One region of the Gottfriedia sp. NPDC058432 genome, then DNA from elsewhere that is predicted to be linked to it. Evidence: riboswitches for the same ligand, from Rfam matches in the RefSeq annotation. Region 1 holds a riboswitch; each other region holds the start of a gene.

Region 1 (8,112 bases):
AAAAGTTTTAAAAAAAATTCAAATAAAGCCACGATTACGGAGCAAATAAAGTAAAAAGAATTTAAAAACAGGAATAAAATACTACATTTAAAATCAATAAATCAAAATAACTCTATACATAAGAAGTATTTAAATCTTCATTCCAGAAACACCAAAGATTAATATAGATGAAAACAAATTTCATGTTAATTTATATAGTTTTTCTTATTGGGTCTGTTAGATTAAGATCTTGAAAAAAGATCGACAAAATCGTCGATCACGTTGTACAACTAAAGAACGCGTTAGTTGAATAACTTTCAGAAATATGAACTATTTTTTGAATAACTAAATGAACTTATTCGTTAACTTTAATTACGAATATCCCCTTCACCTTCAATTGGTTCAATACTCGGAAGAACGCCACTTGTTCGATATCTCCTCAATGTGATAAGGTGTCGTTCTGCAGCATCCACCTATTAAACGTGCACCTGCTTGGTACCATTCTTCAGATTGAATATCCAACACGTTACATTGTTCATGACCATGCCATGTTTTTGTTTCTGGATTATAAGTTTCACCAGAATTTGGATAAACAATAATCGGTTTTTTGGTGTTTGCCCTCAACTCTTGTATTGCACCAGTCACAACGGTTACTGGCGCACAATTGATGCCTATCGCTACAATTTGTTCACTTTTCTCAAAAACTCGTGCACACTCTACGAGTTTTATACCTTCACTAATCTCTTTCTCATTTTTTAACGAAAAGGAAAGCCACGCAAATGTTTTTGGAAACTCACGTAATAATGTATCTAATACTCTTGCTTCTTGCAAAGAAGGAATCGTTTCAAATGCCAATAGATCTGCACCTGCTTCAATTAACGCTGACATTCTCGAACGGTGAAAGTCTGCTAATGTTTTATCTGTCACACCATAGTTGCCTACATACTCTGAACCATCTGCAAGGTAAGCCCCGTACGGCCCAACCGATGCAACAACCAATGGTTTAGGCCTATTCGTTTGCTTATTTTCCTTCCAAAAATCATCTCTTGCCCTTCTTGCAAGTAACACCGTTTTCTTAATTAATTCCAAAGCTTCCTGTTCTTGTATTCCACGCGCGGAAAAACCACTAATAGTAGCTTGATAGCTTGCTGTTATGGCACAGTCCGCACCAGCACGAAAATAGTCCGAATGAACCTGATAAATAAGTTCCGGATTTTCTAGTAACACACGTGCCGACCAAAGGGGATCGTCCAAATTACATCCATGCGCCTCCAATTCTGTAGCTAATGCTCCGTCAAGAAGCATAATGGAATGTTGGGATAAAATAGCATCAATTGGATTGACTTTGTTCGACATAATCTACGCCCCTCTTTTTTAAATTTTTTGTTAGATAATAACTTCCATAGCAAAACAAAATAAACGGTATGCCGCAATATAAGGCAATTCTCTGTGTTGGATCGAATGCAATTCCAATACACGATGCCAGACAAAGGATAAAAGAAGCAATTGGTACTAATGGATACAGTGGTGTGCGATAAATCAAGTCCTTTTCAGAATTTCCTTCTTTCAAAAATTGTCTGCGAAATAGGAACTGGGAAGCACTAATACTCATCCAAACTACAACTACTGCTAGACCGGAAATGGAAACAAGTACGATATAGACAGTATCTGGTGCCACAATACTTGAGAGCAAAGCCAAAGCTCCACCCACCATGCTGAAAATGACGGCGTTGATTGGAACACCTTGCTTCGTCATTTTTCCAAAAATCGGAGATATCGTATTCTTATTAGCAAGCGACCAAAGCATTCTAGAAGAGGCATAAAGGCCTGAGTTTGCCGCAGATAAAATAGCTGTTAAGATAACGAAATTCATTACGTCAGCTGAATATGGCACCCCAATTCGTTCTAGAACTGCAACAAAAGGGCTCTCTAATACACCAGCATCGGAAATAGGCAATAACGCAGATAAAACAAAAATCGTTCCTACAAAAAAGATGATCAATCTCCACAGAGTAGTTCGAATGGCCTTCGGTATCATTTTTTCCGGGTTCGCGGTTTCTCCAGCTGCAATGCCTATTAATTCTGTTCCTGAAAAAGCAAAATTAACCGCAAGCATGGTCATTATAATTCCCGTAGCACCATGAGGAAATAAACCTCCACTTGTAAAATTAGAAAATAATGGCGCTGCTTTTGAATGACTCATCGGAAGAAACCCTAGCATTGCCGCTGCTCCTAAAACAATAAAAATCACAATAGCTATAACCTTTATCGATGAAAACCAAAATTCGGATTCGGCGAAAAATTTAACAGTCATGACATTTAATACAAAGATCAAAATGGCAAAAATAGCACTCCATATCCAAACATTAATCGATGGAAACCATCGCTTCATAAGTAATCCTGCGGCTGTAAATTCAGAACCTAAAGCAACAGTCCAAGTTAACCAATACAACCAGGCTACTGTATACCCTGTACCCGGTCCAATGTATTTAACTGCATAACTGTGAAATGAGCCCGTTTCAGGCATATGTACGGAAAGCTCTCCTAAACATAGCATAACTAGATAAACCACTAGCGCACCAATCAGATAGGATAGTATTGTTCCAAACGGGCCAGCTTGTTGAATAGTGTAGCCCGAGCTTAAGAATAAGCCAGTTCCAATCACCCCACCAAGTGATAGCATGACTAAATGACGTGCTTGCATGTTCCTTTGAAATTCTTGCCCATTTTTGTTCCCCATTTAAACTCTCCTTTAGTTACTATCCAGAAAAAACAAAAACGCACTCTAAAAAAGAGTGCGCTACTGACAAATAAAAACGAAAGCTCTCATCTATCAGGTTAACACCCGCTGGAATTAGCACAGTGTCTACTTAAGCAGACCTGTTGCTGAGGCTTCAAAGGGCCAGTCCCTCCACCTCTCTGGATAAGAAATATTTTTTTTATAACCATATCAATCCATTCGATAATTGTCAATATAATTCTGTTTTTTTAAAAAATTATTAATTATTGACTTACTATTTTATCATTTCTTATGCAACTAAACTGCCATTATATTGAATAAGATTTCAACAATCTACTTTAATAGATCCTACTAATTAAGAATTAAAAGGACTAATTTTCATAAATATAATTTCCAAATAATCCCCATAAAAAAACTACTTCACTAAATGTTAAAGTAGTTAAATTTTTAATCTTTCATTTTTATTTTTCGTGTATGGATATTCCTTTTATATATGATGTAATTTCGTTATCAGGGATTAATTTGTAAGATTTTTGTTGGGTATTTTCAGGGTTGAGTCGGTCTTCATAAATAGCTCTTAGATGTGCAGTTCGGTATAGTTGGTTTTCAAATGATCCACGAGATATTTCTAATGGAAGTTCAACGCCGTTAAAAAATTCAACCACTGATCGATTGTATTTACCGCCTCTGAAATTAGCAACATGATTGTAGGAGATCCAAGAGCATTCTACTTTTAAAGAAGATGAAGTGGGGAAAAAGAAAATTTGATTCATTGAGCTGATCGCTATTGGTGGTTTATGGGTGATGGAAATCATTTGTTTAGTTCCTTCACGCCTACCCCGGTAACTACTCCCGAAATAAGCACAGCTTCTTTCAATAATTTCAATCGGTTTCATTAAAACATAAAAACTATCATCTGTTTCATATACCTTTGAAATCACAACTAAATCGACCGTGAATTCTGGAATGATTGCCATTGTCGACTTATTAATCTCGTACTCATTTAATACTTTAACTTGTCCTTTCACATGATTCATCCTTACAACTCCTTCTGTTATTAGTATTATGAAATGTTAAACTTATTGGCTTTAATTGACGCTCCCTCTTCCTTAATTAAATAATTAAATTAAAGGCCAACAATTAAGTTTAACAAGTTCAGATAAAAAATTTTAACATGAAGTATAGTAGCAACATTGATGTTAGAGAAATAATATCATAAATCTTTATTTGTAATATCATTTTTTAAATACTTTAACAAAAGTGTCATTGTTTACTAAATTTTAGGATAAAACCCAATAGAAAAACCACCTTTTTCACATTTAAAAAAAGTGGTTTTTTACTAGTTAATTAGATGAAAATTGTTGTTCTTCAGTAGAACCTTTAAGAGCTGTTGTTGAAGAAGTTCCTCCAGTAATAATTTGAGCTACTTGATCAAAATATCCTGTTCCAACTTCGCGTTGGTGTCTTGTCGCAGTATAGCCATATTGTTCGCTTGCAAATTCAGCTTGTTGAAGTTCTGAATATGCTCCCATTCCTCGATCTTTGTAGTTTCTAGCTAATTCAAACATACCAAAGTTTAATGCATGGAAACCAGCAAGGGTAACGAATTGGAATTTATAGCCCATTGCTGCAATTTGTTGTTGGAATGTTTCAATTGTTTCGTCATCAAGTTTCTTCTTCCAGTTAAATGAAGGTGAGCAGTTATAAGCTAGTAATTTACCTGGGAATTTTGCATGTATAGCATCTGCAAAACGTTTTGCATCTTCTAAGTTTGGCTCTGACGTCTCACACCAAACTAAGTCTGCATACGGTGCATAAGCAAGACCACGAGCAATTGCTTGATCTAACCCGGCTTTCGTACGATAAAAGCCTTCAGGTGTTCTTTCACCTGTAATAAATTGTTGGTCGACTGGATCAATATCACTTGTAATTAAATCTGCTGCATCTGCATCAGTTCGTGCAACAATAAGGGTAGGAACTCCCATTACATCCGCTGCTAAACGAGCAGAGATTAAATTACGAACCGCCGTTTGTGTTGGTAATAATACTTTCCCACCTAAATGGCCACATTTTTTCTCCGAAGACAATTGATCTTCAAAATGTACACCTGCAGCTCCTGCTTCAATCATGCTTTTCATTAATTCAAATACATTTAATTGTCCACCGAAGCCAGCCTCTGCATCCGCCATAATCGGTGCGAAGTAGTCGATTTCTTCTCCACCTTCAACAAATTGAATTTGATCTGCACGTTGGAAAGCCTGGTTAATTCGTTTTACAACTGCTGGTACAGAATTTGCCGGATATAAGCTTTGATCTGGATACATTTGACCAGAAAGATTCGCATCAGCAGCTACTTGCCAACCACTTAAATAAATAGCCTTCAAACCTGCTTTAACTTGTTGAATTGCCTGATTTCCAGTTAATGCTCCTAGTGCATTTACATAGCTTTCTTCATTTAAAAGCTTCCATAACTTTTCTGCACCTTTTTTTGCTAATGTTTGTTCAATATCGATTGATCCTCTTAATTTAATTACGTCTTCAGCAGTGTATGTTCTTGTAATGCCATTCCATCTAGAATCAAGCTCCCAGCTTTCTTGTAATTCAGCAATACGCTTTTCACGATTTTTCGTCATATTCAATTCCTCCTAATTTTATAAAAAGTTATATCCTTTTAAAGTCAGAAAGTCAGCAAATTCATCATTGCTAATTAACTCATTAAATAATTCAATTGCTTCACTAAATCGTTTTGCTTCAAATTGTTCTTTCCCTATTTCTAGTTGAAGCTTCATCATTTCTTCATGTTTTAATGAATCCACTAATTGTAAAGTAATGTTTGTACCATCCTCTAAAACGCCTTTTTCATGACGCACCCATTGCCAAATTTGTGCACGCGAAATTTCAGCAGTCGCAGCATCCTCCATTAAGTTGTATAGCGGCACCGCGCCTCGACCACTTATCCATGCTTCAATATATTGAATCGCAACTGTTATATTTGTTCTGAGACCTTGTTCAGTAATAACACCACTTGGAATCTCTAAAAGATCCGCTTCAGTTACATTAACATCCTCACGTTTTCTATGAATCTGGTTTGGTGTTGGCATAAATCGATTAAACTGTTCAAGAGCTACAGCTACTAAACCAGGATGAGCTACCCAAGTACCATCGTGTCCATCCTTTGCTTCACGCTCTTTATCTTTTCTTACTTTTTCAAATGCAACTTCATTTCGCTCTTTATCATCTTTAATTGGAATTTGAGCTGCCATTCCTCCAATTGCAGGAGCATTTCTACGATGGCAAGTTTGAATAACTTTTTGAGAATATGAACGCATAAAAGGTACTTCCATCGTCACAACAGAACGATCAGGTAAAATAATTGATTTGTCGTATCGCATCATTTTTATAAAACTAAAAATATAATCCCATCTGCCACAATTAAATCCCGCTGAATGCTCCTTTAATTCATAAAGTATTTCATCCATTTCAAATGAAGCAGCAATTGTTTCGATTAATACAGTTGCTTTAATCGTTCCAACAGGTATATTCAATTCTTTTTGAGCAAATAAAAAAACATCATTCCATAATCTTGCTTCCAAATAACTTTCCATTTTTGGTAAATAAAAATAAGGTCCTGAGCCATTTTTAATTGCTTGTTTCGCATTATGAAAGAAATAAAGTCCAAAATCTACTAAGCTACCAGACATATTTTCACCATTTACAGTGATATGTTTTTCTTCTAAATGCCAACCTCTTGGTCGAACTAATAGTACAGCTGGCTTCTCTTTTAACTTATATGTTTTTCCTTTTGAATGAAGTGAAATTGTTCGATTCACAGCATCTCTTAAATTAACCTGACCAGAAATTATATTTTCCCAAGTTGGAGAAGTAGCATCTTCAAAATCAGCCATGAAAACAAACGCATCAGAATTCAATGCATTAATAATCATTTTTCGATCAACTGGTCCCGTTATCTCTACTCTTCGATCTTGTAAATCCTCTGGAATAGGTGCAATTGTCCATTCACTTTCACGAATGTGTTTTGTTTCCTCTAAAAATTGAAGCTTACCTCCATTTTGTAACAAACGCATTCTTTCTTTTCTGTTTAATAACAGCTGTTGTCTACGTTGATCAAATTTCAGATGTAATTGCTCTAAAAAACTTAATGCTTCGGTCGTAAGAATGTCAGTTGAACCCTCTACATGATTACCGAGAACTTTAATTTTTGAAAGTTCAGTTGTCATATGATTCCTCCATTCAGTTATATAACAGATATTGATTACTTATGTTATTATATAACAGTATATTCGGATTTGATATTAAATTCTGAAAATATTTCCAAAAGAATTTTCGACAGCTTAACTTTTTAGAAAGTATCTTGTGAGTCCACTGATACCCAAATTTTTTTATCTTGATCGAGAGGTCCATCATATTTTTCCAAAGTAAAAATCTTCAATTTGTGTTCCATTGTCTTTGATAAAGTTTAGTAAAAGAATAATAAAGGAAACACACGAATTAATTATTAAACACTTGATACTATGTATAATTAAGACATTTGAAGTGCTTCTAAATTTTTCTCGATTAAAATTTCACGCAATAAAAAAGCTTGTAGATATTGGTACAAAACCAAACAATCTACAAGCTAAACATTCAACAAAGGATTTACTCTATTTATTGTTGTTTCTTTTTTCAGCTGCCTCTAAATACCTCATTCTTTCCAACATTGTCGGATGATCATATCTAAACAATTTCACTAAAAATGGTGGATTTACTTGAGACAAGCTGTTTTTGGATAACTTTTGAAACGCTATAATGCCTGCCTCTGGATCATGTGTTAGCTTAACTGCATATAAATCTGCTCTTTTCTCAGCACTTCTTGAAAATGCATTTGATACTGGATCAGAAATAAAGCTTACTACTCCACTAATGATTAAAAATAGTGTTAAGATGACTGCCATTTTTTCAGTAGAATTACTGCTTCTACTCTTCGATAGTACATACCTCATTAATAAGTGAATGATATACAGACCAACTAAACTACCTGCTAGCATACCAAACATTGATTTATAAATGTCTTTGTGGACGTAATGTGACATTTCATGAGCCATGATGAACATAATTTCATCTTCAGTTAGCCCTTTAAGAGTTGTATCCCATAATACAATCCTAGCGTTTTTACCTATACCAGTAACATATGCATTATAAGTAGTTGTCTTAGTGGACATATTTACTTCATATACCCGATGTGCAGGAATATTTGCTTCTTTAGCAAGGGTAATAATTTTCTTTTCTAAATTTTTATCTTTTAATGGGTAAAAATCATTATATAAGGGATCAATTACTACAGGCTGAATAAACGTTAAGAAAATTGTAAAAGGAATACTTAATAGCCATGCAGT
Region 2 (8,112 bases), on a different contig from region 1:
CCTCTTTTCCTCCTTACGTATCTTGACCACGTATTTCCTAAACTTTGTATGAGTTGAACAATAACTACTAGTAAAACAACTGTAATGACAATAACCAATGTTTCAAAGCGCTGATAACCATATGTAATAGCTAAGTCACCTAATCCCCCAGCACCAACAGCACCAGCTGCCGCAGTCGATCCAATCAATCCAATCGTTGCTGTTGTAAATGATAGAATCAACGATGGAATTGCTTCAGGCAAAATAAACTTCACGATGATTTGAAACTTTGTTGCTCCCATTGAATAGGCAGTTTCCAGCACTCCCTTATCCACTTCTAGCATGGAATTCTCAATCAATCTTGCCAAATATGGCCCTACAAAGATTGAAAGCGGAACAATTGCTGCAACTACGCCAATGGACGTTCCCGTCAATAATCTAGTAAACGGTATAATGGCAACTAGTAAAATAATAAATGGTACAGATCGAACAATATTTATAATGGTATTTAACAACGTAAATAAAGGTTTGTTTTCCATTATATGACCTGGCCTTGTTACAACTAGGATAATACCTAAAGGCAATCCTATGATTGTGCCAAAAATAAATGACCCTAGTACAGTTAGAAATGTATCTTGAGTTGCCTGTAAAAACTGCGGCCAAAAGAATTCCCAATTAAGCTCCATTTAACTCAACCTCCCTTACATCTATCCCCTTTTCCGAAATAAATTTAATAGCTTTTGCGCTTTCCTCTTTTGTTCCTTCTAGTGCCACAAGCAAATTCCCATAAGGTCTTTCTTGTAGCTCTGTAATCGATCCATAAAGAATGTTTAAATGAATATCGAATTTTTTAAGAACCTCCGATAATAGTGGATTGGCTGCCTTTTCACCTAGGAAGACTAATTGATAATATTTCCCCTTTGATAATGTTTTCGATAACTTAGACGGCACCTCATTTTGTAATACAGTGTTAACAAAATTCTTTGTAATACTTTTTTGTGGATTCGTAAAAACGTCGTAAACATTACCTTCCTCGACAATTTCACCATCATCAATGACAGCCACTTTATCACATAAATCACGAATTACACTCATTTCATGGGTAATAAGAAAAATTGTAAGATTATAGGATTTATTTACCTTCCTTAAAAGCTCTAATACATTCTTTGTTGTTTCAGGGTCTAATGCAGATGTAGCTTCATCACATAGCAACAGATCTGGGTCTGTTACAAGTGCCCTTGCAATTCCAACTCTTTGCTTTTGTCCCCCCGATAAGTGCCCCGGAAATACATCTTGCTTCCCTGTCAGTCCAACAAATTCAATTAATTCCATTACCTTTTCCTGAACATCCCGTTTCTTCTTTCCTTCAAGGTATAGCGGCATTGCGATATTATCAAATACCGTTTTGGCTGAAAGTAGATTGAAGTGTTGGAATACGACACCAATTTTTCTACGTGTCTTACGTAACTCTTCATCATTTAATGTCATTAAGTTCAATCCATCTATCAGAACTGATCCTTCTGTTGGCTCTTCAAGTCTATTTAAACAACGAATCAATGTACTTTTTCCCGCTCCGGAAAAGCCAATGATTCCATAGATCTCACCTTTCTCAATTTTCATATTAATATTATTTAAAGCTTTAATTGGTGGCCTTCCAGGATAAACCTTGGAGACATTTTTAATCTCAATCAAATTTCTTCCTCCAATGCAAGTTATTCCAAACATTATAACTAAGTAAACACATTCGAAAACTAGGTTTTATAATTATATTTTCTCCTTTTTCTCCTATGGCAACTCATCAAAAAACCCCCCTTCTTATCCAATAAGACAGATAAGAAGAGGGGTTATAATATATAAGCCACTTTACTTCTTATCTTTCAAATCGCTTAAACGATTTGCAGGAATTAGCACGGTATTTGTTTCGAAACAACAAACCCGTTGCCGAGGTATCGTAGGGCCAGTCCCTCCACCTCTCTGGATAAGTAATAGAATTTATTAAGTTTTTAAATTATTGAGTTCATGTTATCTCTCTTTTTATAATACGTCAAGAATTATTTTTAAGTTTTTTAGAATAAATTGTGTTTTAAAATAGCATTTTTTTTATGAATAAGGTCTTAGGTCCTTTATATTCAAATCAAAAAAACCTATTCTATATTCCATTTGAAATAGGTCAATATACTTATTTTTTGAGTTTGTATAAGCATTTCATTTAAAAGAAGACCAAAAAAGCAGACAAGGCCTCCGATAAAAGAGAACCTGTCTGCTTAATTGAATCATACCTACCATAATGCAGGCTTTACTACCATGAACCATAGCATAACCATCAATAGAACGATGTAAATCCAGATGGATCGACGAAGCTTCTGAATTAGCATTTTCTGGTCATGGGTTGGTTCACTGAATTTCCGAATGGTCGGTGAAAAGGCTCTAGCTAGGAAAAATAATGAACTCACCAAAAGAAGAATCGTCATCACAATCCAAGATGTCTTCCACGACCAATGACCCACTAGTACCAACAAAACCCCTGATCCAACCAATACATGCCCAGCATGCTTTGCCAATCTGACAGCAAACCGGAATACATCCAAATAAATCTGTTGTATCGCAGACTTTGAGGTATGCAGCTTTTTGAGTATCGGAATCAATACAAAAAAAGGGCCAATCGATAGGATTACACTAGCAATATGTATATAAAGAAGAAATCTATACAGCATGAAAATTATTCTTGGATGAGACGGAACTCATGAACCCATACCCTCATTTTTGGCAACCAAGGCATCCCAGGGTGGATTGAAAGGATCGATTGTTTATACTCTTCTACTGTCGCATAGCCTTCTTGCTTAGCATCCTCATCTGTCAATTCACCAAGGGCTTGAGAATAAACTTTTTCAACAACATACTGATTATTTTGAAGGGTCATCACTTCCCCAACATCTGCATATCTTCCGTTTCGGCGAGTAGCAGTTTTTTGTCCTGCCAATACTTTTTCAACATCCTCTTGAAGCGTAACAAGGCGTTCAATTGTACATGTTTTTGGCGGTAAAGCATTCGTTTCATTCTGATTTGTCATCTAATTCATTCTCCATTTCAATTTAAATTTATCGTAAAGACTAAAAAAAAAAACGACTAGTTCCATTTTAATTAAATTAGTACAAAATTAGCAAATTTTTATGAAAGATATTTGAAACAGCAATAAGTTACACAAGCATAGCATAAAATAACACCCTTTAAAACCAACGTTGCCTCGATCTACTTTATTGGGTTCAGTCTAATCAAATATGTGCTTTTATCTTCCCTAAATATTCTCTTCTAAAATAAACTTAGATAGATTGATTGCTTTCGCATAATTCTTAGTTTCTATGTAGTTGTTATATAATTTTTCGACATATGTTTTAAAAACAACCATATTACTTACTGACTGGAAATAGATTAAGGCTGTCTTCTCCATAAAAATATAATACTGATCGAGTTTATCCTCTATAAGATAGATTAAAAGTCGGAATAATATTTTGAATAAACTGGAGTCCAATTTTTCTGCAATAGCTTTTCCTTCATTAGCTTTTTTAAGCAAATCATTTTTCTGTAGTAAATTCCCCAAAAAACTACTTTCCAAATAGTTATACAAGTATTTAACGTATTTATAAGAAGACCGATCTACCTTATCAAGTGTCACCTTAAATAATATTTGCGCGTTTTCAAAATCTTTTCTCTTTAAGTATAAATCTGCTAAGTTATTTTGCAGTAAGATTTTTCGATCAAGTGCATTCACTCTTTCAGAGGCTTCAATAAGGTTATGATATGATTCCAAAACTTCCTGAAAATCAAAGCTCTTTTCGTTTCCTTTTATTAGAAGTAAGATTGCCTCCGCATCAATTGCTCTTAAGTAGTTATACGTTTTCTTGAAGTACTTCAATGCTTTTTCTGCGTAAACATATGTCATGATTGATTTAGGATTAACCTGGTAGTAGGCTAGTGACAAGTAGATATAGTATTCTAGATTCCCCAACTCACTCTTATTGATATTTTTTAATACTTGAATAGACTTTTCGTAGTTATCAGTTTTTCCATATAAAATGCCCCATACAAGCCATTTCAAGTTCTTTTCAAAAGGGGGAAGATCTGGATGTTTTTTTTGGATATCCTTTAAAATGGTTTTTGTCTTTTCAAAATCATTCTGCAGGAGATAATATCTTGCTTGAAGTAATTGGAAGAGCGGAGCATATTTAGAAAAATTAATGATATAATTTTTTTCAATATCTTTTTTGGCTTTCTCCACCTCGATCATGTTTTGCTTAATGATTGATGTATGCCAACTATTTAACTTCTTTTCTATGTTGTTAAAGTAGTTAATTTCATATTGTATGTCAATTTTTAAGCGCTCAGAAAATAACTCAATTATTTCTTTAGAATATTGAGTTTCACCTCTTTCAATTCTACTAACATGAGTGGATGTACAAATGTCTTTTCCAAGCTCCTCCTGAGTTAGGCCTGCCCTTTTGCGATAAAATTTTATGATTTCCCCTTCTTGCATGAATTTCTCCCTCTTTAAAACTTAATGATAATATAATTATGTAGTTCCTAGAAAAATGTAGTAGCTATACTAAAAGAGCTTTATTCCTTATAGAATTTATCAAATCTTCAAATTATTTTACCATAATCTTACTTTTAATTCTTAAAGAACATTATTTAATTTTTTACTTGTCCTTTTTCCATCATCTTTCCAGTTACAACAATGAAAAAAGCATTGGTGATTATGATCTTCCTCACTAACCTATTAATTTCTCCTAATCTGTAATTCGAAAAGTTAGAAGCAAGGAATGTGATACATGCCAATAAAAAAACAGAAAAACTCTCAATAGTTTTTCTGTTTTTTACAGTTAACCGTTATTCAACTAATCCATGATTTAATAATCGTAAACCAAATTTTCAAAGCAGTAAAACCAATTAAAACTGCCAGAATCCCTCGTAAAACCTGCGTTTTTGTTTTTTTGCCTATTTTTGCACCTAATGGTGAGGCGATTAAGCTTGCAATTACAACAATAATAGTAGGCAACACTTCAACTTGACCAGTAGAGATTTTCCCGATCGTTACGCCAATTGAAGAAATAAATGTGATTGCAAGTGAAGAAGCGATTGTCACACGAGTTGGTATTTTTAAGATTGTTAACATGATTGGTACTAACAGAAATGCTCCTCCTGCACCAACAATCCCTGCACTAGTGCCCACAACAAATGCTAGGCCAGCCGCAAGCCATACATTAATTGAAATTTGACCATCTGCTGACATCTCGACGTTTTTTCGAGGAATAAACATTAATACGACCGCAATCATTGCTAAAATTCCGTAAACAAGATTAATCCCATGTTCTGAAAGTAGATTTGAACCGAATCCACCAAGAAAACTTCCTATTAGGACACTTATTCCCATACTTAATATTACTTTTTTGTTTAAAAAACCGCTTTTACGATAGCTTAATACTCCACCTAAAGTTGCAAATACTACTTGGACAGCACTTATACCTGAAACTTGATGAGGAGTAAAAGCAGCAAATCCTAATAATGGAGGAATAAATAAGAGCATTGGATAATTTATAATTGCTCCACCAATTCCTACCATTCCTGAAATAAAGGACCCAAAAAAACCAACTAAGAAAAGTACTAAAATTAAGGTCCACTCCATTTTAAGTCCCCCTATAATAGAAAAGGAGATGTAACTCTTAACTCTCCTTTTCCACTTAATCTATTTACTTATCCTTTTTTAATCCAAAATTTTAAAACATTGTCTTCTTCTGTATAATTTAATAATTCGTGTCCACCTGATTTAGCCCAAGCTGCAAGGTCATTTTTAGCACCTTTATCAGTAACATGAATTTCTAGTACTTCGCCTGCTTCAATCTCTGCAATTGCTTTTCTTGTTTTTACAATTGGAATTGGACATGCTAAGCCCTTTGCATCTAATAATTTTGTAGATTCCATTTTATTTCCCTCCAAGTTTCATTATCGTACTGCACAGCGATTTGGACCGATTTCCATTTCTCTCTGTTTTTCTTCATTTAAGCTAATTTTCCCCATATTTACTTCACGGATTTCTTGATATGAGTTTGGTTGTGGTGGCAAGTTCTCAGTTACTAACTTTCTAAATTCACTTTCACTCTCAATGTTCAACCCATGATTCTGATTAAATAAATAGCCGAGATTTTTATAAACACTACCATCTTCGTTCAATTCACTAATCACCATAAAGTGTGATGGAAGCACGGTTAATTCAAGCGATAAGTTTCTGTACTTTTTATAAAGGGTTTCGCGTAAGTCCCCAACCCAATCCTCTGCCATACCAGCAAGATCTGGTCTTCCAATTGAATCGATAAATAAAATATCACCAGAAAGTAAGAACTTTTCATCAATAACAAATGAAGTTGATCCAATTGTATGACCTGGTGAATAAAAAGCCTCAATACTGATTGCTGTTTCACCAATCATTACCTTATTCCCATCTTCTAATGGACTATATTCAAAAGTAACCTCTGTAGCATCTTTTGGTGGTAGCCAGTAGGTTGCTCCCGTAATCTCAGCAATTTTTCTTCCCCCAGAAATATGGTCTGCATGAAGGTGGGTATCAAATACATTTGTAATTTTTGCACTCTTCGTATTTGCAAAATCAATGTAGATGTCCGTCATTCGAGTGGAATCAATAATAGCAGCCTCATTACTTGAGATAACCATATAGGATAAACATCCCTTACCGATTCTGACGAATTGATACAGTTCTCCACCGTTTTTCAAATCTGCAATTTTTACTGGTTCTAGATGTTCACTCCACTCTTTCATTCCGCCTTGAAGGTAAGCTACGTCTAGTCCCTCGTCTGAAAGCATCTCTGCAATCATGATGGAAGAGCCTTCTTTAGCACACACAACTAAAACATCTGTACTTGTAGGAATCTTATCTAATATATCTTCAACCCCATCTAGTAAATCAAAATAAGGTATATTTAAATGTTCAAAATTTGAACCTTCTATTTTCCAATCATTAAAATCGTCAGTATTTCGGACATCTAAAATGAATAGTTCTTCTTTATCAAATATTTTTTTTGTAATCTCTTTTGCAGACATTGATTTGACTGCCATCCTCAATACCCCCCATAGTATAATATTTTTCAAAAAAAATTAGATTAACCTTTTATGCTCACTGTTTCCCCAGACCACTCAGTCATTCCAGGTACTACATTAAACACGTTTGTAAAACCACTCGAAACTAATAATTGAGCAGCAAAATCACTACGGTTACCTGTTCTGCAAATGATATAAATTTCGTTATCTTTATCTAGCTCTGACAATCGGTTCTCTAATTCACCTAAAGGGATTGATACCGCCTTTGGTATATGATTAAACACATATTCTGCTTCTTCTCTTACATCTAAAACAATTATATTTTCATTTTGTAGCTTCACGTTTAAATCATCGTTTGTAACAACATTTTCAAACTTTTTTTCAATTGTATTTTCATCTGAAGATTTTCTTAAATAATGAAGTAATACTTCTCCATTTTCGATTGTTCCTAAGTATTGATTTCCCGTGCTTTCTGCCCAAGCTTTAATGTCTGCTTTTGATCCTTTATCAGTCGCTTGAACCTCGATTACTTGCCCATTTTCTAATTCCTTCATTGCTTTTCTAGTCTTCACAATCGGCATTGGACAAGCTAATCCTTTTGCATCCAATTTCACGTTTGATTTAATCAGTTCCATCTGACAACCTCCATACTTAAAATACCGCTTGGGGTATATATTTAATCAAAAAATTATTCTACGTTGCCGAACCAAGAAAGCATTCCGCCTACCATATTTTTAGCGTTAAACCCATGAGATTGAAGGAACTCCGTCGCACGACCACTTCTAGCTCCTGAACGACAAACCATAATATATTCTTTTGATTTATCTAATTCGTGTAGTCGAAATTCGATTAATCCAAGTGGAATATGAATAGCTTCTGGGATTTTCCCTGCTGCAACTTCATCTACTTCACGCACATCGATAAGATTTACTTCTTTTCCAGTTTTTAATTTATTTTCAAGCTCAATCGCAGTAATTTCTTTCATGTTATTCAAATCCTTTCAAATTTAAATGAATAAATTAACCT
Region 3 (8,112 bases), on a different contig from region 1:
TTTACAAAGTATTGCTTATGCAAGTGAACGAATTATGTTAGGTCATTCTGAAGCGATTATTGCGGGCGGAGCAGAATCAATGAGTTTACTACCAATGGGAGGGCATGTTGCTCGTTTAAATAGTAGATTAGTAGAAAATGCACCTGAGTATTATATGGGTATGGGGCATACAGCTGAACAAGTTGCCAATCGTTATGGTATTTCAAGAGAAGATCAAGATGCTTTTGCGGTACGTAGTCATATGCGTGCAGCAGCAGCTATTAAAGAAGGGCGTTTTGTAGACGAAATCGTTCCAGTAGATGTAACGCTACGTTCAGTTAACGCAAACAATAAATTAGAAGAAAAGAATTTTACTTTCTCTCAAGATGAGGGTGTTCGTGAAGGTACATCTTCTGAAGTATTAGCTAAATTAAGACCAGCATTTAATGTAAGAGGTTCAGTAACGGCTGGAAACTCTTCACAAACAAGTGATGGGGCTGCAGCAGTCTTAGTAATGGATCGCGAAAAAGCGGAAGCTGAAGGACTAAGTCCATTATTAAAATTCCGTTCTTTTGCAGTCGCTGGAGTAGCTCCTGAGGTAATGGGAATTGGACCAGTTGAAGCAATTCCAAAAGCTCTTAAATTAGCAGGATTAAGCTTATCTGACATTGGAATATTTGAATTAAATGAAGCCTTTGCTTCCCAATCAATTCAAATTATTCGTCACTTAGGTCTCGATGAAGAACGTGTAAATGTAAACGGTGGGGCGATTGCATTAGGGCATCCACTTGGCTGTACTGGTACTAAACTAACTTTATCTTTATTACATGAGATGAAGCGACGCAAAGAGCAGTTCGGGATTGTAACGATGTGCGTTGGTGGCGGAATGGGTGCTGCCGGAGTATTTGAATTAGTTTAATAGATGTACGGAAATAGATTGTTAGAATCATATCTTCAAACAAGTAAATAGAAAATAGGAGGAATTATTGATGGAAAAAACAATCGGTAACTTACTTAAAGGCGGAAGCTTTTTAACAACAGAAGTGACTTTTGATAAAGTTTTTACACCAGAGGATTTTACAGATGAGCATAAATTAATTGCAAAAACAACTGAAGATTTTGTAGTGAATGAAGTTTTACCTGAATTAGAATATTTAGAGCAACACGAATTTGACCGCACTGTAAGATTATTAAAACAAGCTGGTGAGCTAGGATTATTAGCAGCAGATGTGCCAGAAGAATATGGCGGAATCGCACTAGATAAAATTAGCTCAGCATTAATTACAGAAAAAATTTCTCGTGGTGGTGGATTCTCACTTTCTCAAGGAGCCCACGTAGGGATTGGTACACTTCCAATCGTATTGTTTGGAAATCATGATCAAAAGCAACGTTACTTACCAGGTTTAGCATCAGGTGAGAAATTTGCAGCTTATGCATTAACTGAGCCAGGTTCAGGATCAGATGCATTAGGAGCAAAAACGGTTGCTAAATTAAATACTGAAGGAACTCACTACGTTTTAAACGGTGAAAAACAATGGATTACAAACTCTGCGTTTGCAGATGTATTTGTTGTTTATGCAAAAATTGATGGAGAGCACTTCTCAGCATTTATCGTTGAGAGAGATTATGAAGGTGTTTCGACTGGTCCAGAAGAAAAGAAAATGGGTATTAAATCATCTTCAACTCGTACACTGATTTTAGAAGATGTAAAAGTTCCTGTAGAAAACCTTTTAGGTGAAATTGGAAAAGGTCATGTTATTGCATTTAATATTTTAAATATTGGTCGTTATAAATTAGCTGTAGGTACAGTTGGTGGATCAAAACGTGCTTTAGAATTATCTGCAACGTATGCTAACCAACGCCAACAATTCAAAACACCAATTGCTAAATTTAGTTTAATTCAAGAAAAATTAGCTAGTATGGCTACAAAAGTTTATGCAAGTGAAAGTTCAGCATATCGTACTGTAGGACTTTTCGAAGATCGCTTTAGTCAATTAACTGAAGAGCAAGCAAAAGATCCAAAAGCAGTAGCTGCAGCTGTAGCAGAATATGCGATTGAATGTTCTTTAAATAAATTCTTCTGTTCTGAAGTGTTAGACTATGTTGCAGATGAAGGAGTGCAAATCCACGGTGGATATGGCTTCATGGCTGAATATGAAATTGAGCGTATTTACCGTGATTCTCGTATTAACCGAATTTTTGAAGGAACAAACGAAATTAATCGTTTAATTGTACCAAGTACTTACCTTCGAAAAGCAATGAGCGGAGAGCTTCCATTACTTCAACAAGCACAACAAATTCAAGAAGAGTTAATGATGTTAATGCCTGAAGAAGTGGGAGATGCTCCTTTAGAGCAAGAGAAATATTTAGTTCGTAATGCGAAGAAAATTGCGATCATGATTGCTGGTTTAGCAGTTCAAAAATTTGGTAAAGCATTAAGCAATGAACAAGAGATTCTAGTAAATATTGCAGATATCGTAAGCAATATTTACGCAATGGAATCGACAGTTCTGCGTACTGAAAAGGCAATTAACAAAGTAGGATTAGTAAAATCAAACCAAAAATTACTTTATACTCAAGTATTCTGTCAAGAAGCATTTAATGAAATCGAAGCTCATGCTAAGGAAACACTTGTTGCTGTTGAGTCTGGTGATACATTAAGAATGATGACTTCAGCACTTCGTAAGTTTACACGTCATACGCCAATTAATGTAATTGCGAAGAAACGTGAAATTGCTGCTAATGTATTAGAAGAAGAGCGTTATACTGTATAAATAAAAAAAACTGCCGATCTGTAGATTGGCAGTTTTTTTTATTTAACAATTTGGGATTCGTTTTTTAAAGACGCTGTAGCACCCTTACTCCAATCGTTTGCATTAAAGAATAAATAGTTCTAGATTCTTAAATAGATAAGGATAATTTTGCCATGACTTGTGCCATACTAGTATAAGTTGAGTAAAATTTAAGAGGTTCATCGAATGATATAGTAAATTACTTTGATATATTAAAAATATTTAAGGTTTTTGTTTAAATCTGTCGAAAAACACGAATGTTCTACTGGTTTAGTATGATGAATATTGCTATAATATTTTTGGAACTAACTTATTACAGAATTTTCGAACGGAACTATTTTAACTCGCATATTCCCTGTGATAAAATAGAATTTGGGAGGAGTTGCTAAAATGAGTATCATTTTTTATACATATCCAAAATGTGGAACTTGTCGAAAAGCCGCTTCTTGGCTTAAAGAACATAATATTCCGGTTGAAGCAATTGATATTACATTAAATCCACCTTCAAAGGAATTACTTGCTGATCTTTATAAAGCAAGTGGAATTTCTATAAATAAATTATTTAATACAAGCGGCGTTAAATATCGTGAGCTTGGATTGAAGGATGTTATTCCAACAAAGACTGAGGACGAGCTATTAGAACTACTAAGTTCGGATGGTAAATTAATTAAAAGACCTCTGCTTTTTAATGGAGATAAAGCGACAGTTGGTTTTAATGAAGAGGTATTTGAAAAGGCTTGGTTATAAAATAACTATATAATTTAAGGTAATTAATCTGAGGAGGATTTCACAATGTCAATTCCAAATGAACTACGTTATTCAGAAGAACATGAGTGGGTAAAAGTTGAAGGTAATAAATACTATATCGGTATTACTCATTTCGCTCAATCAGAGCTTGGAGATATCGTATTTGTTGAGCTACCAGAAGTAGGCGATGAACTTACTATAAATGAGCCATTCGGTAGCGTTGAGTCTGTAAAAACAGTATCTGAACTATATGCTCCAATCAGTGGTAAAGTAATTGAAGTAAACTCTGATCTAGATGAAAATCCTGAATTCGTAAACGAATCTCCATACGAAAAAGCATGGATGGTAGTTGTTGAAGCTACAAACGCTTCTCAACTTGATGAGTTAATGACTGCTGGTCAATACGAAGAAATGATCAATCAAGATTAATTATCTAACATTAAGCGTCCAAATTGGGCGCTTTTTTATTTTGCGTGTATAATTAATGTAATAAAGCTTAACTTATTTACATAAAACATAATTTAAAGGGACATTTTCATTTAGGGAAAAAAAGGAAACAACTAAGGGGAAATCGAATATACTATATACAAAAGATTTTTAGTCAAAAGTTTTTGAGTCCTATACATTAGGTGATGCCCAGTGAATATTGAAGATCAAAGAAAAGTTATCATTGTCGAAGGTACTACTGATAAGAGAAAAATACAGACGATCATAAAGGAGCCTGTAGATATTATCTGTACGAATGGTACAGTTGGTACTTCAAAGCTAGATGAGCTTGCTGAAATGTTAGATTTAAGAGAAATCTATGTGTTAGTAGATGCAGATGAGGCCGGTGAAAAGCTTAGAAGACTGTTAAAAAGAGAATTTCCACAGGCAGAGCATCTGTACATTGATAGAAGTTATCGAGAAGTGGCAACAGCTCCGAGTCAACATTTAGCTAGTGTATTATTAGGGGCGGATATTTTAGTATTTACAGATTATTTACGTACAAATTAAAGAGGAATAATGATCATGCAGCAATGGACAAAGAATGAAATAATGCAAAGAATTCAATCAAAAGAGACGACAGTTATTTATATTTATACCGCAATGTGTGGTACATGCCAAGTAGCTTCTAAAATGCTAGAAGTTGTAAATGAGATTCTGCCAAATTTACCTATCAGTAAGGTAAATATTAATGAAATAGTGGAAGAAGCTCAAAACTGGAAGGTTGAAAGTGTACCTTGTTTACTTATTTTTGAAAATGGGGAAATGAAACAAAAAATTTACGCTTTTCAATCTGTACCTTATTTACATGAATTGTTAAAAAAATATAATTTATATATTAAACGATGAGTTGATCATCAAGTTTTTAGGATTTTGTCATTACATTAAAGAGAGTGCATTCGAAATGCACTCTTTTTATTTGTCTTTTTAAGTGATCATACGAGAGCTATTTCATTTTCTAAATCCCTTATAAATGTCCCTAACCTTTGACATATTTCTCGGGAAATGAGTTGAATGTTGTAGAAATAAAATTAAAATATAGATTTTTATCAAGGTAAATGTCGAGCGAAATATAAAGAATACACCCCTTATCTATGAGAAAATAAGATTAAAGAAATCGGGAGAGGTGTTTATTATGGATATCAAGGAGTGGATAGGACAAGCAAGAAACTTATTTATAAAAAAGGAATATTTACAAATCATTTTGCCAATCGAAGAAAGGATTGTAGAATTAAACTGCCTAAATGAAAAAGTATTTATAAAGTTAAGTAAAAAGGCTCCTTTTATCGAGGTAATTGATCGTTCGATTCCGCAACTTAGAGTTAATTTTTCAAAAGATGGATGGGAATATCTAAATTCAGGTTCGCAAAGGTTAGGACTTTTATTAAAACTGAATGATGCTTCTTTTGAAGGGAACTATCGATTATTACTACTAATGGAAACGATTTTTCAATATACAAGTGTAGAAAACGAAAAAAAACTTTTAGAAAATTGTTGACAACTACTGTCTAAGTTTGTAGAATTGGACTTACGTTAAAGAAATTACGTTAAACAACTTAATAGATCGTAAGATTAACTCTTATCGAGAGAGGTGGAGGGACTGTGCCCTGTGAAACCCAGCAACCGTCAATGAACGTCATTGAAATGGTGCTAATTCCTGCAAAGCATATGCTTTGAGAGATGAGAGAAAGGAATACTTTTTGTATGTTAAACCTTTCTGCTCATGTGAGTTGAAAGGTTTTTTTGTTTTATGCGACTAAAAAAGTACTTACTTACAAAAAATTGAAAGATAAGTTGTTAGAATGTTTTGAAAGGAGATCAAGTGTATGATTCAAATAAATAATGTAAGTAAAATATACAAAGGTAAAAAGGGCACAGTTACCGCAGTACAAAATGTTTCTTTAAATATTGAAGCAGGTGAAATTTTTGGCATGATCGGATATAGCGGCGCAGGGAAAAGTACGTTATTACGTATGCTAAATGGACTTGAGTCCCCTACATCAGGTGAAGTAATTATTAATGGTCAATCGATCTCTAAATGCTCATCTAGTCAGTTAAGAAAAGCAAGACAAAAAATAGGAATGATTTTTCAGCATTTTAATTTATTGTGGTCAAGAACTGTATTAGAAAATATACTTTTCCCACTTGAAATTGCTAAAGTTTCAAAAAAGGAAAGCATTAATCGTGCGAAAGAATTAATTAAACTTGTAGGACTTGAAGGTAGAGAAAATGCTTATCCTTCTGAACTAAGTGGAGGTCAAAAGCAACGTGTCGGAATTGCAAGAGCACTTGCTAATAACCCAGATGTTCTTTTATGTGATGAAGCGACTTCTGCATTAGATCCTGAAACAACAGATTCAATCTTAGCTTTACTGACAAATATTAATAAACAGCTTGGTATTACAATAATTCTGATTACCCATGAAATGCATGTTATTCAAAAGATTTGTCAACGAGTAGCAGTAATGGAAAACGGAAATGTAGTAGAAGAAGGCCATGTTGTTGATGTATTTACTCGTCCTAAACAAGCAATTACAAAGAAATTTGTGACGCAAATCAAAGGCAATGATGAAGGTGAAGTAATTTCTCAAGGTGATGGGAAGGATAATACTTACAAGCTAACATTTAAAAATGGTCAAGCAGATCAGCCACATATTTCTGAGGTAGTTAAGCACTTTGATATTGAGATTAACATTTTGCAAGGGAAAATTGTTCAAACTGCTGAAGGCTCTTATGGGACAATGAAGATTCAACTTGTTGGTGACATAAAAAACATCAAAGAAGCAATCGCTTATTTAGAATCAAAACAAGTTGAAGTGGAGGTAGCATAAGATGACACAACTTTTTCCGAATGTTGATTGGGATGCAATGCTTGTAGCTACTCAAGAAACATTATTCATGGTTGTAATTGCTGCGGTTGCAACGTTTATTTTTGGACTAATAATAGGTTTATTCTTATTTTTAACTAGTAAAGACCAGTTGCTTGAAAATAAATTTTTTAATACAATCCTAGCAGCGTTTGTAAATATTTTTCGTTCAATACCGTTTATCATTTTAATCATTTTATTAATTCCATTTACGATCTTTATACTTGGCTCAATGCTAGGAGCAAAAGCAGCATTACCTGCATTAATTATTGGTGCTGCACCATTCTATGCAAGGATGGTCGAAATCGGATTACGTGAAATTGATAAAGGTGTAATCGAAGCTGCAAGAGCAATGGGAGCTAGTACCTTTACAATCATCGTAAAAGTATTAATACCAGAAGCTTTACCAGCAATTATTTCAGGTTTAACAGTTACTACAATTGCAATTGTTGGTTATACAGCAATGGCTGGTGTTGTAGGTGGAGGTGGACTTGGTAACCTAGCATTTATGGAAGGATACCAACGTTCTAATAACCAAGTAACTCTTGTTGCGACAGTCATTATTTTATTAATTGTATTTATTCTTCAGTTTATTGGAGATTTAGTAACAACGAAAATAGATAAAAGAGCTTAATCATATAAGGGAGGAACTGACAGTGAAATTCAAAAAAATCGCAAGTTTATTAGGAGCAGGTGTTTTAGCATTATCTTTAGCAGCATGTAATAAAGGTGGAGAAGATAAAAATAAAGAATTAGTGGTAGGTGCATCAAATGTACCTCACGCAGTTATTTTAGAACAAGCTAAACCAATCCTTAAAAAAGAAGGAATTAACTTAAAAATTGTTAAATTCCAAGATTATGTATTACCAAATAAAGCACTAGCTTCAAAAGAATTAGATGCAAACTATTTCCAACACATTCCATATTTAGAGTCTCAAATGAAAGAAAATGGTTATAAATTTGAAAACGCTGGTGGAATCCACATCGAGCCAATTGGAGTTTACTCTAAAAAATATAAGAGCTTAGATGAACTTCCAAATGGAGCTAAAATTATCATGAGTAGCTCAGTAGCTGACCATGGTCGTATGTTAAGCTTATTACAACACGAAGGATTAATTAAACTTAAAGCTGGAATTGATCCAACTACTGCTCAAATTAAAGACATTGTTGAGAATCCAAAACACTTAAAATTCCAAGCTGACGTAGACGCTGGTATGCTTCCAAAAGTTTATCAAAACAAT
Region 4 (8,112 bases), on a different contig from region 1:
TTTGATATAAATCCACATAATCTGTTCCGAGGCGTTTAAGACTTTTATCAATTTCACTCATAATATGCTTGCGGGAAAGTCCGGAACCATTCGGACCTTTGTGCATAGGGAAATAAACCTTCGTAGCTAGTACTATTTCATCTCGATTGGCATAATCTTTTAAAGCTCTACCAACAAATTCTTCACTAGTACCATCTGAATAGACATTCGCCGTATCAAAAAAGTTGATACCTAGGTCTAGTGCTTTTTTAATAATTGTACGGCTGCTCTCCTCATCGATTACCCATGGATGGATCCAACGTTTTGCATCTCCAAATCCCATACAGCCAAGGCAAAGTCTAGATATTTCTAATCCTGTATTCCCAAGCTTTGTATATTCCATTTTAATTTCCTCACTTTCAAAAATATGTAATCTATTAATCTTATAAAACTATACTTGGACTACATCACTAAAATTATGATTGATAATCTCAACTAATTTAAATTCCCTCTTCTCATATTCAAACTTCAAAATGCAACAATTTCCAATTCGATTTTGTTGTGTGATAGAGCTTTTGTGTTCCCAGTACCTCATAAAATTTCTCAATGCTGCTCCGTGTGAAACAGCTAATACCACTTCATTATCTTCATCCATTATTTTTTGACATGTAGTAGCAATTCGTTGTTGCAATTCTTTTTGGTCTTCTCCGCCAAACTTAACAAAAAAGTCACCATAAGGTAGTGGTGGATTTAAATCTTCACTTTCACCTTCAAACGTTCCAAAATTCCATTCTTTTAATCCTTTTAATCTTGTATACGGTAATTCTGTCACGATTTCTAACGTATCACTCGCTCTTTCTGATGTAGAACAATAGGCATGATCGAAAATAATATTTTGTTCTTTAAAATACTTTGCAGCAGCCTCCGCTTGTTTAATTCCTAATTCTGTTAGAGGTGAATCACACCAACCTTGAATCTTCCTTCTTTTATTAAATAATGTTTGACCATGTCTCATTAAATAAAAAGTCTTTTTCATTTGTATCCCCCTTTTGAATCTTAAAAGCATATTTTAAAAATCAAGTGGTACGAAATCATTTGACCTTTTTTAGTCTCAAAACTTAATAACAACTTACAATCCTATATTATCAATATATTAATTTTAATCGTTAGCATATTCCTCTCAAATAATTGCCTATTACTCTTAGTTCAAGAAAAAATTTAATAAACTAAACATAAAAAAGCCCAAACCTTTGTTGCGTGTAGGTCTGAGCTTTTTACCGTTATTCTAAATAGATTTTCTTAAGCCGTTACTGTTGTAGTGTATTTTTCTTCCAAAGTCTTCTTTAAAAATGAAGCTAATTCGAGCATTCCGAATTTTCCAGCTTTTTCTTCTGCATCTGAGTTATAGTTGGTATTTGTATTGATATCATACGTAAAAATTGTACCTTCAGCATTTCTGATAAATTCGATTCCGGCAACTTGGACATTATTTTTAGCTAGAACCTCTTTATATTTCTCAATAATTTCGTCCTCAAAGCCTTCAATGATTTGGAACTTAGGTTTCTCTTCTACTTCTTCTCCTACTGGGCAGAATAAATCACCAATTTGGCACGCATCAGCTGGGCAAAGTTCAAAACCTTCCGAAGTATCAACTTTAACTGCATAAACAAAGTTTCCTCCTACAAATTCACAACGAGTGATGTAGCTTTCAGGGGATTGAATGTATTCCTGAATCAGTGTAATTCCATCAACTGGTTCTTCAAAGGTAGGTCCTTCCACATAAGCTTTTAAAGCTTCGATACTATGAAATAGTTGAACCCCTAACCCTTTACCAGCACGATTATGTTTCGTAATAAATGACTGTCCAGCAAAGTTTTTAGCTGCCTTAATAATGTTTTGTTTTCCAACTGCTGCGATCGTTTTAGGAGTCTTCACAGCATACTTGTTTAGCTCTAAATATTGTAAAACCTTACTAACTTCTAGCTTCAAGGCATTCGTTCCATTCAACACCGTACGACCATGTGCTTCAAGCCAAGCTAATACTTGACCAGTAAACTCGGCTGCAAAACGATGATCACGTGTATGAGAGGACGCACTCATTCGGCTATAAAAGATCCCTTCTGGTGGTGCAGTTGATAAATCTACCGTACCTTCGTCTAAATGCCATTCCTCATAAGGAACTCCAAGCTCCTCTAATCTTTTTGTTAAATGCACAGTCCACTCACTATTTTCATGAATTACGTATACTTTGCTCATCTTTAAATCCCCTTTCTAGTTCTTTATTAAACTACGTTTTTGTTCTACTAATGGCATAACTTGTTTTGAAAAGCGTTCCATTTCCTCAAGTTGAGGTGAAAATTGTAATAATAATAAGTCTAGGCCAGCTTCTTCATATTGTAAAATTCGTTCTGCAATTTGCTCTGGTGTTCCTACTAGATTTGGTCTAAGACCACGATTTGAAACTGAGTAATCTTGTAATTGGATTTGTTGTTCTAATTGTGATTTTGTAGTGAAGTCTTTAAAGCCTGCATACCCGCTTGAATCTTTCACAGTCGTAATTTTTTCTAGCTCAGCCAAAGCCTCTTCTTCTGTATCTCTACAAATAATATAAGCGGCCATACCGAAAGAACTTAATGGTGCATTTCCTGTTTGTTCACGGCGCACCTTCATATCTGTTACTTTCTGATTAATTTCTTCAACTGTTCCACCGTGCATCACATATGCGTCGCACTTTTCTACAATCGTTTGCTTTCCTTTTTCACTTTCTCCGCCTGCATATAGAATCGGATTTGGTCTTTGAACTGGTTTTGGAGCAAGCTTTGTATCCTTTAAGTCGTAATATTTACCTGAATAATTGAACGTTTCTTCTGTCCATAAGCCTTTAAGAACATCAATAAACTCCTCTGTCCGAGCATAACGCTCATCATGTTCTGTAAAAATACCGCCATATTGACGAGCTTCTTCTGCCCACCATGCAGAAACGACGTTTAGCGTAAAACGGCCGTTACTGATTTGATCAATATTAGCAGCCATTTTTGCTGTTACTGCAGGATTATGAAAACCTGGACGAATCGCAGTCATAATTTCGATTTTTTCCGTCACTGTAGCAAGTGCCGCTGCTGTTGACCAAGCTTCAAGTGAATCATGCTCCGGACCTTTAATATCGTTTAAATATAATTCAGCTATTAAAGTAGTCGAGTATCCCCATCTTTCAGCTGATTGAATAACCTCTTTAGCATATTCAAATGTTGGTGGCATTCTTTCGTCATCCACATTACGTAACCATCCTCCAAAAATCGGTAACCAAAAACCATATTTCATTTCTATTCTCTCCTTTATCATTAAAATTGTCTAGTTTTCGCATTGGTTAAGTTGGGTTTATATATAGTGAAATTCAGTTTTGTTTAACCTTCCGCGTAAATAAATAAAAAAAGAAAAAAGCCTCTTTCATTCAGAAAGAGGCATCGGAAACAATTGTTTTCGACTTATCTATCAGAATGATTTCATTCTGCAGGAAGTGGCACCGTTCCTAAATAAGGAGGTTGCCGGACGTCATAGGGCCTGATCCCTCGGTCACTCTCGATAAGTTTGAATTATGTAATTTCTTTAACTGAATCATAAATCCTAGTAAACAGATTGTCAATAAGGGAAATTAAACATCTTTATTGAGATAGCGCTTTCTTCGTTGTATTTATTAGAAAAAATAAAATTTTATAATTATTTAATTGAAATTAAATCGAATTTAATACATAGTACCAGTTCCCTTTAGTTTCACTTCTGATTTTACTCGAAATTCAATTTTTGGATAAATTTCTTCCCACTTATTTATTTCTTTTTTTGTCACTCCGTATTTTGCTTGATAGTTTAACCCAAGTCCAAGTGGATCAACATTTAATTCCTGTAGACGTTCTAGAAATTTTTTTGTTCTTGAGCTCATAATGATTGATGCTTTTTTCTCATACTCTTTCAATTCTCTATTTTGATGTAGTGTCTTATTAGATTCCTCAATAAATCCTTTTACCTTTATATGAACGTCTAGATATGGCTTTTTATTTTTAGGCATAACAATTTTCATGTCAGTTTTCGTATTTTCAGCACTTATGTAAAATTGATTTTTTCCTTTTCCAACATTAATTAATGTTGTTACTTTGGGATTTAAGAGCTCATTAAGCATCCTTGTTTCATCACGATTTAATACTGCTTTAAATTTTGTTCCTTTAAAAACTGCGGAAGTATTAATTTTAAAGGAACTATCGAACGGTTCAATAATAGGTAAATATGGATCTATACCGTTTTCTATCAATCGCATATAATAATCATTAAGTATCTCTGACATTACATATGGTGACCTATTTGATTCTTCATTAAAAGCTAACACAACAGCGTTACCCGCTAATCTCTCTGATTTAACCCTCCATGATAAAGCTTCTTTTGCAGTAGGTTCTCCTACAGCTACATAAGCAACACCTTGAATATCTGGCCGTTTAATAAACCACTTCATCAAATCAATTTGGTTTTCAACTAGTAGCTCTTTATCGATAACGATTACCCTACATTGAGCAAAATCTAATTTTTTATCTACTAAAGATTGGATTATTCTAATGGCCTCAGAAACTGAAGTTGATTTTTGAGAAATAATTTGAAAATTAGACTTTCCCGCTCCAATTTGTGCTGATGGGATGGCTAATTTCACTGACACAAGGTAGACGCCATTTTCATCTGTATGATCGATTCCTATCGCTACGACAAAAAAACGTTTATCAACATCGAGTAATTGGCAACCAGACATAAAACTTAATTCCATAATTAACAACAACGTTAAAATACGGTTCATGCTCTTTGCCTCCGTGATAAGAAAAAAATTAACACTACTAATATGCCTTCAGCAGGAAAACGGATATTTTGCCATATTTTAATCAGATCAAATAATTCTCTTTCGTTCGTAAATGTCTGCAGTGTCATCGTAACGGCTCCAAAAAATAGAAAGATCATATATCCATAAAATTTCCTTTTTTTAGCGGGTTTCAAATTATAATTAAAAAACATTCCTTCAAATAGTTTTAAACCAACATGCCATGTTAATATGCTAAATAATAGTGACAACAAAAGGAATATATAAAGCATCAAATATAGCACTCTTTCGATAAACCCATATTCCATTCTTAGAGAATCAGTTATGAAGACCCAAGGAAACACTACATCATTAATCCCTTTAACACCTAAAAAAGCAATTGGGACGAAAAATGTAAAACTAATTACAACGAATCCGATTAAAGGTAAAATCCACAGAAATTTAACAACCTTTTTCGTTTCAAGATAACGATTGATGATCGCTAGATTTATATAGCCTGTAAAAAAATAAGTAGCAGCTGAAATAGAACTATAGTTAGGCATTTGCCAAAAATAATGGAGTATTCTTTTAATATGGACGAAATAAAAATAATTGCTTGCCATAGCTTTATAAACGATAAAAAAAACAACTGGAGTAGCTACTAGTACCATTATTTCAATAACGTTGAGGATTGATTCTGTATAACAATTTGCTCCATAAATAACAATAATTAGAAAAAAAGCTAAAACATATCCCATATTTAACTCAGTATTTAAATACAGTACAGTAATATATGTGAAAGAAATTAAAACAAATGCCCCTGCAGCCAACCACATTACGCCTAAAAATGCTAAGTAAATGTTTTTAACAAGTTTAGGTAGTCTATTGTTAAAAATTTCGGGCAATCCTTTATTAGGAAATTTACTTATTCCGATCGTAAACAAATAAATAAATATTCCACCAATCAAAACACTTAACACCATAGATATAAGAGACCCATTAAAACGCTCGCCAATTAAAATCATTGGTACATTGATAATAATATTCAACATCATTGTTAGCAGTACAGTATAGTAAAAGTGACGGGTCAACTAGCTTTGCCCCCCCTTTGGGTTCTCAGTTATCGTTTCAATTTTATCGGAAGATCCCCATTCAATCGCTAAAAAAGGAGTCCCAAAGCTTCGCTTATTAGCAAAATAACAGATAAGTACAAGCATACCTCCAACTAATCCGACCAACCCAAATAGAGTTGCTAATATAATCAGTGGGTATCTAATACATCGAATTGCGAAACTCATTGCACTGATTGGGACCGTAAAATTAGAAATGGCAACAAATGCAGTAATAATAATCATGATGGAACTTACAAGTTGTGCTTGTTGTGCAGCTTGACCAAGTATAAGTCCACCAACAGTAGTAGCAGTTGGGCCAATTACTCGTGGTAGTCTAATACTAGCTTCAACTAACATTTCAACAGCTAACATCATAAAAAGCACTTCAAAAAATGATGGATAAGGAACTCCTGCCCTACTACCTGCAATCGTCAAAGTAAGTTGGGACCTTAATATTTCCGGGTTATACGAGGTAATTGCAATATAAAAAGCAGGTAACACCAATGTTATAATAAGGGCAATATATCTTATTGATTGCAAAAGTTTTTTTATCCAGAAAGAATGATATAAGTCATCCATTGAAGCTATAAAATCAAAAAATACAGTAGGCGTAATCAAAGAAAATGGCGTTCCATCCATAACAATAATAACCTTACCTTGGGCAAGATTTGAAACAGTTCGATCAGGTCTTTCTGTTATCATCATGGTAGGAAATAAATGAATCTTTTTATCAGAAAGTATCCTTTCTAATTGACCAGCTGCTTGTATTACATCCATCTTTACCCTCTTAAGACGACTTTTTAATTCATCAATTACCTTTTGATCTGCATAATTAACATCATAAAGTATTGCTATATTTGTTTTTGAGATTGTTCCAACTGTTTGATACTCAATGCTTAATTTATTGGAAGGATATCTTTTACGAATTATCGCTATATTTGTACTGAGGTCATGTGAAAAAGCTTTTTGTGGTCCTTGAACTGATGTTTCTACTGAAGCTTCTACAGATTCAGTATCCATAGCACGAATTGCATTAAAAGCATATATCCCATTCGATATGAAAATTAACACGTTACCAGAAATTATATATTCCCCTAAATACCTTTTGTTTTGAATCGACTCACAATTAGATTGGGAGAGTAAGTGTAACAGAAATTTACTTTCTTTATCACAAAGCATAAGTGGTTGGATGATATCAGTTTTAATTTTATCCGCGTCACATAGATCTTGAAGATAGATCAAACAAATTTGTTGTTCATAATATTCAAATGAATGGACAATTAAATCTTTTGCTCCCTCAAATTCTTGCTTAAGCGCATTTATTACTGCCAGTTGACTTCTCATCTTATGCTTCCCTCCTTTTATTTCTTTTCATATTTTTTAGTATGTCAAAATAAAAGCCTATCCATTCTATTCAAATTCCTATTTTCCTTTTCTTTTAACATTTAAAATAGATATAAGTCTACATTATTTAAAAATGAACCCTTAATTGAGTTACTAAATTTCGGATTCCCCTTTTTCTCCCTACTCATGAACCTCTAATTAAACGAAAAAAAACCAACGAGTCGTTGGCTTAGTCGTTACATTATTTATAAATTATTAATTTCATTAGCAGTGCGGACTCCTGCTTCAATTGCCCCTTGCATCCACCCAGGAGTAGATGATGCATGTGATCCACCAAAATGAATTCTTCCTTCAGGTGAGCTGATATAGGGACCCAGCTCTTTTTGTTGATTCGGTTTATACATAACAAATGCTCCACCGGAAAATGAAAATTGCGTCCAGCTCTGCGAATATCCTACTAAAAATTCTTTATAAACCACATCACCAAAAATGGTTGAAAGGTTAGCTAATGCTTTATCAATACGTGTATGGTTGTTCATATTATCCCAAATTGCAGCATCGTCCCCCCAAGTATAACTGGCTAAAATTACCCCTGTTTCTTTTCCAAAATCATGACTAGGGAAATAGGAAGCCTTGATTGGTAAATCAGTTACTATTTTCCCGCCAAATATACCAAACTTTTCCAAAACCTCGTTCTAAACTGTATAGCAATCTTTGTTGAATCCGCATAATGTAGTTCTCTTATTACCTTCCATTTATTATATGAAATAGACTCATAAGGAAGAATTTCTACAAAGTTTAATAAAGAATAAGGGATTGTTGAAATAATATAATCACATTCATGTT

The links. A riboswitch is a leader RNA that binds a small molecule or an ion and turns the genes downstream of it on or off. The one in region 1 is predicted to bind S-adenosylmethionine.
Region 2: another riboswitch for S-adenosylmethionine. It lies ahead of ACFWM3_RS13075 (methionine ABC transporter ATP-binding protein); the one in region 1 lies ahead of mmuP (S-methylmethionine permease).
Region 3: another riboswitch for S-adenosylmethionine. It lies ahead of ACFWM3_RS03825 (methionine ABC transporter ATP-binding protein); the one in region 1 lies ahead of mmuP (S-methylmethionine permease).
Region 4: another riboswitch for S-adenosylmethionine. It lies ahead of ACFWM3_RS19610 (LLM class flavin-dependent oxidoreductase); the one in region 1 lies ahead of mmuP (S-methylmethionine permease).

What each region holds. Positions count from the first base shown of each region.
Region 1 covers NZ_JBHXLC010000006.1:54,182-62,293, reverse strand. The annotation lists gene mmuM (homocysteine S-methyltransferase) at 382-1,335, opposite strand; gene mmuP (S-methylmethionine permease) at 1,310-2,719, opposite strand; SAM riboswitch class I at 2,803-2,909, opposite strand; gene ACFWM3_RS08100 (competence protein ComK) at 3,181-3,756, opposite strand; gene aceA (isocitrate lyase) at 4,063-5,352, opposite strand; gene aceB (malate synthase A) at 5,371-6,957, opposite strand; gene ACFWM3_RS08085 (M48 family metallopeptidase) at 7,381-8,112, opposite strand, start outside.
Region 2 covers NZ_JBHXLC010000011.1:69,643-77,754, forward strand. The annotation lists gene ACFWM3_RS13070 (methionine ABC transporter permease) at 1-665, opposite strand, end outside; gene ACFWM3_RS13075 (methionine ABC transporter ATP-binding protein) at 655-1,671, opposite strand; SAM riboswitch class I at 1,847-1,964, opposite strand; gene ACFWM3_RS13080 (hypothetical protein) at 2,259-2,693, opposite strand; gene ACFWM3_RS13085 (ASCH domain-containing protein) at 2,699-3,049, opposite strand; gene ACFWM3_RS13090 (helix-turn-helix domain-containing protein) at 3,275-4,510, opposite strand; gene ACFWM3_RS13095 (sulfite exporter TauE/SafE family protein) at 4,868-5,659, opposite strand; gene ACFWM3_RS13100 (sulfurtransferase TusA family protein) at 5,728-5,955, opposite strand; gene ACFWM3_RS13105 (MBL fold metallo-hydrolase) at 5,977-7,104, opposite strand; gene ACFWM3_RS13110 (sulfurtransferase TusA family protein) at 7,149-7,721, opposite strand; gene ACFWM3_RS13115 (rhodanese-like domain-containing protein) at 7,775-8,071, opposite strand; gene ACFWM3_RS13120 (DsrE/DsrF/DrsH-like family protein) at 8,093-8,112, opposite strand, start outside.
Region 3 covers NZ_JBHXLC010000002.1:323,093-331,204, forward strand. The annotation lists gene ACFWM3_RS03790 (acetyl-CoA C-acetyltransferase) at 1-898, shown strand, start outside; gene ACFWM3_RS03795 (acyl-CoA dehydrogenase family protein) at 969-2,753, shown strand; gene ACFWM3_RS03800 (arsenate reductase family protein) at 3,162-3,518, shown strand; gene gcvH (glycine cleavage system protein GcvH) at 3,564-3,947, shown strand; gene ACFWM3_RS03810 (ribonuclease M5) at 4,164-4,514, shown strand; gene ACFWM3_RS03815 (thioredoxin family protein) at 4,530-4,853, shown strand; gene ACFWM3_RS03820 (hypothetical protein) at 5,140-5,502, shown strand; SAM riboswitch class I at 5,581-5,691, shown strand; gene ACFWM3_RS03825 (methionine ABC transporter ATP-binding protein) at 5,831-6,835, shown strand; gene ACFWM3_RS03830 (methionine ABC transporter permease) at 6,837-7,505, shown strand; gene metQ (methionine ABC transporter substrate-binding lipoprotein MetQ) at 7,528-8,112, shown strand, end outside.
Region 4 covers NZ_JBHXLC010000024.1:23,471-31,582, reverse strand. The annotation lists gene ACFWM3_RS19625 (aldo/keto reductase) at 1-382, opposite strand, end outside; gene ACFWM3_RS19620 (histidine phosphatase family protein) at 431-1,015, opposite strand; gene ACFWM3_RS19615 (ATP-grasp domain-containing protein) at 1,279-2,235, opposite strand; gene ACFWM3_RS19610 (LLM class flavin-dependent oxidoreductase) at 2,251-3,300, opposite strand; SAM riboswitch class I at 3,462-3,568, opposite strand; gene ACFWM3_RS19605 (Ger(x)C family spore germination protein) at 3,722-4,813, opposite strand; gene ACFWM3_RS19600 (GerAB/ArcD/ProY family transporter) at 4,810-5,901, opposite strand; gene ACFWM3_RS19595 (spore germination protein) at 5,902-7,266, opposite strand; gene ACFWM3_RS19590 (flavin monoamine oxidase family protein) at 7,512-7,952, opposite strand; gene ACFWM3_RS19585 (FAD-dependent oxidoreductase) at 7,919-8,112, opposite strand, start outside.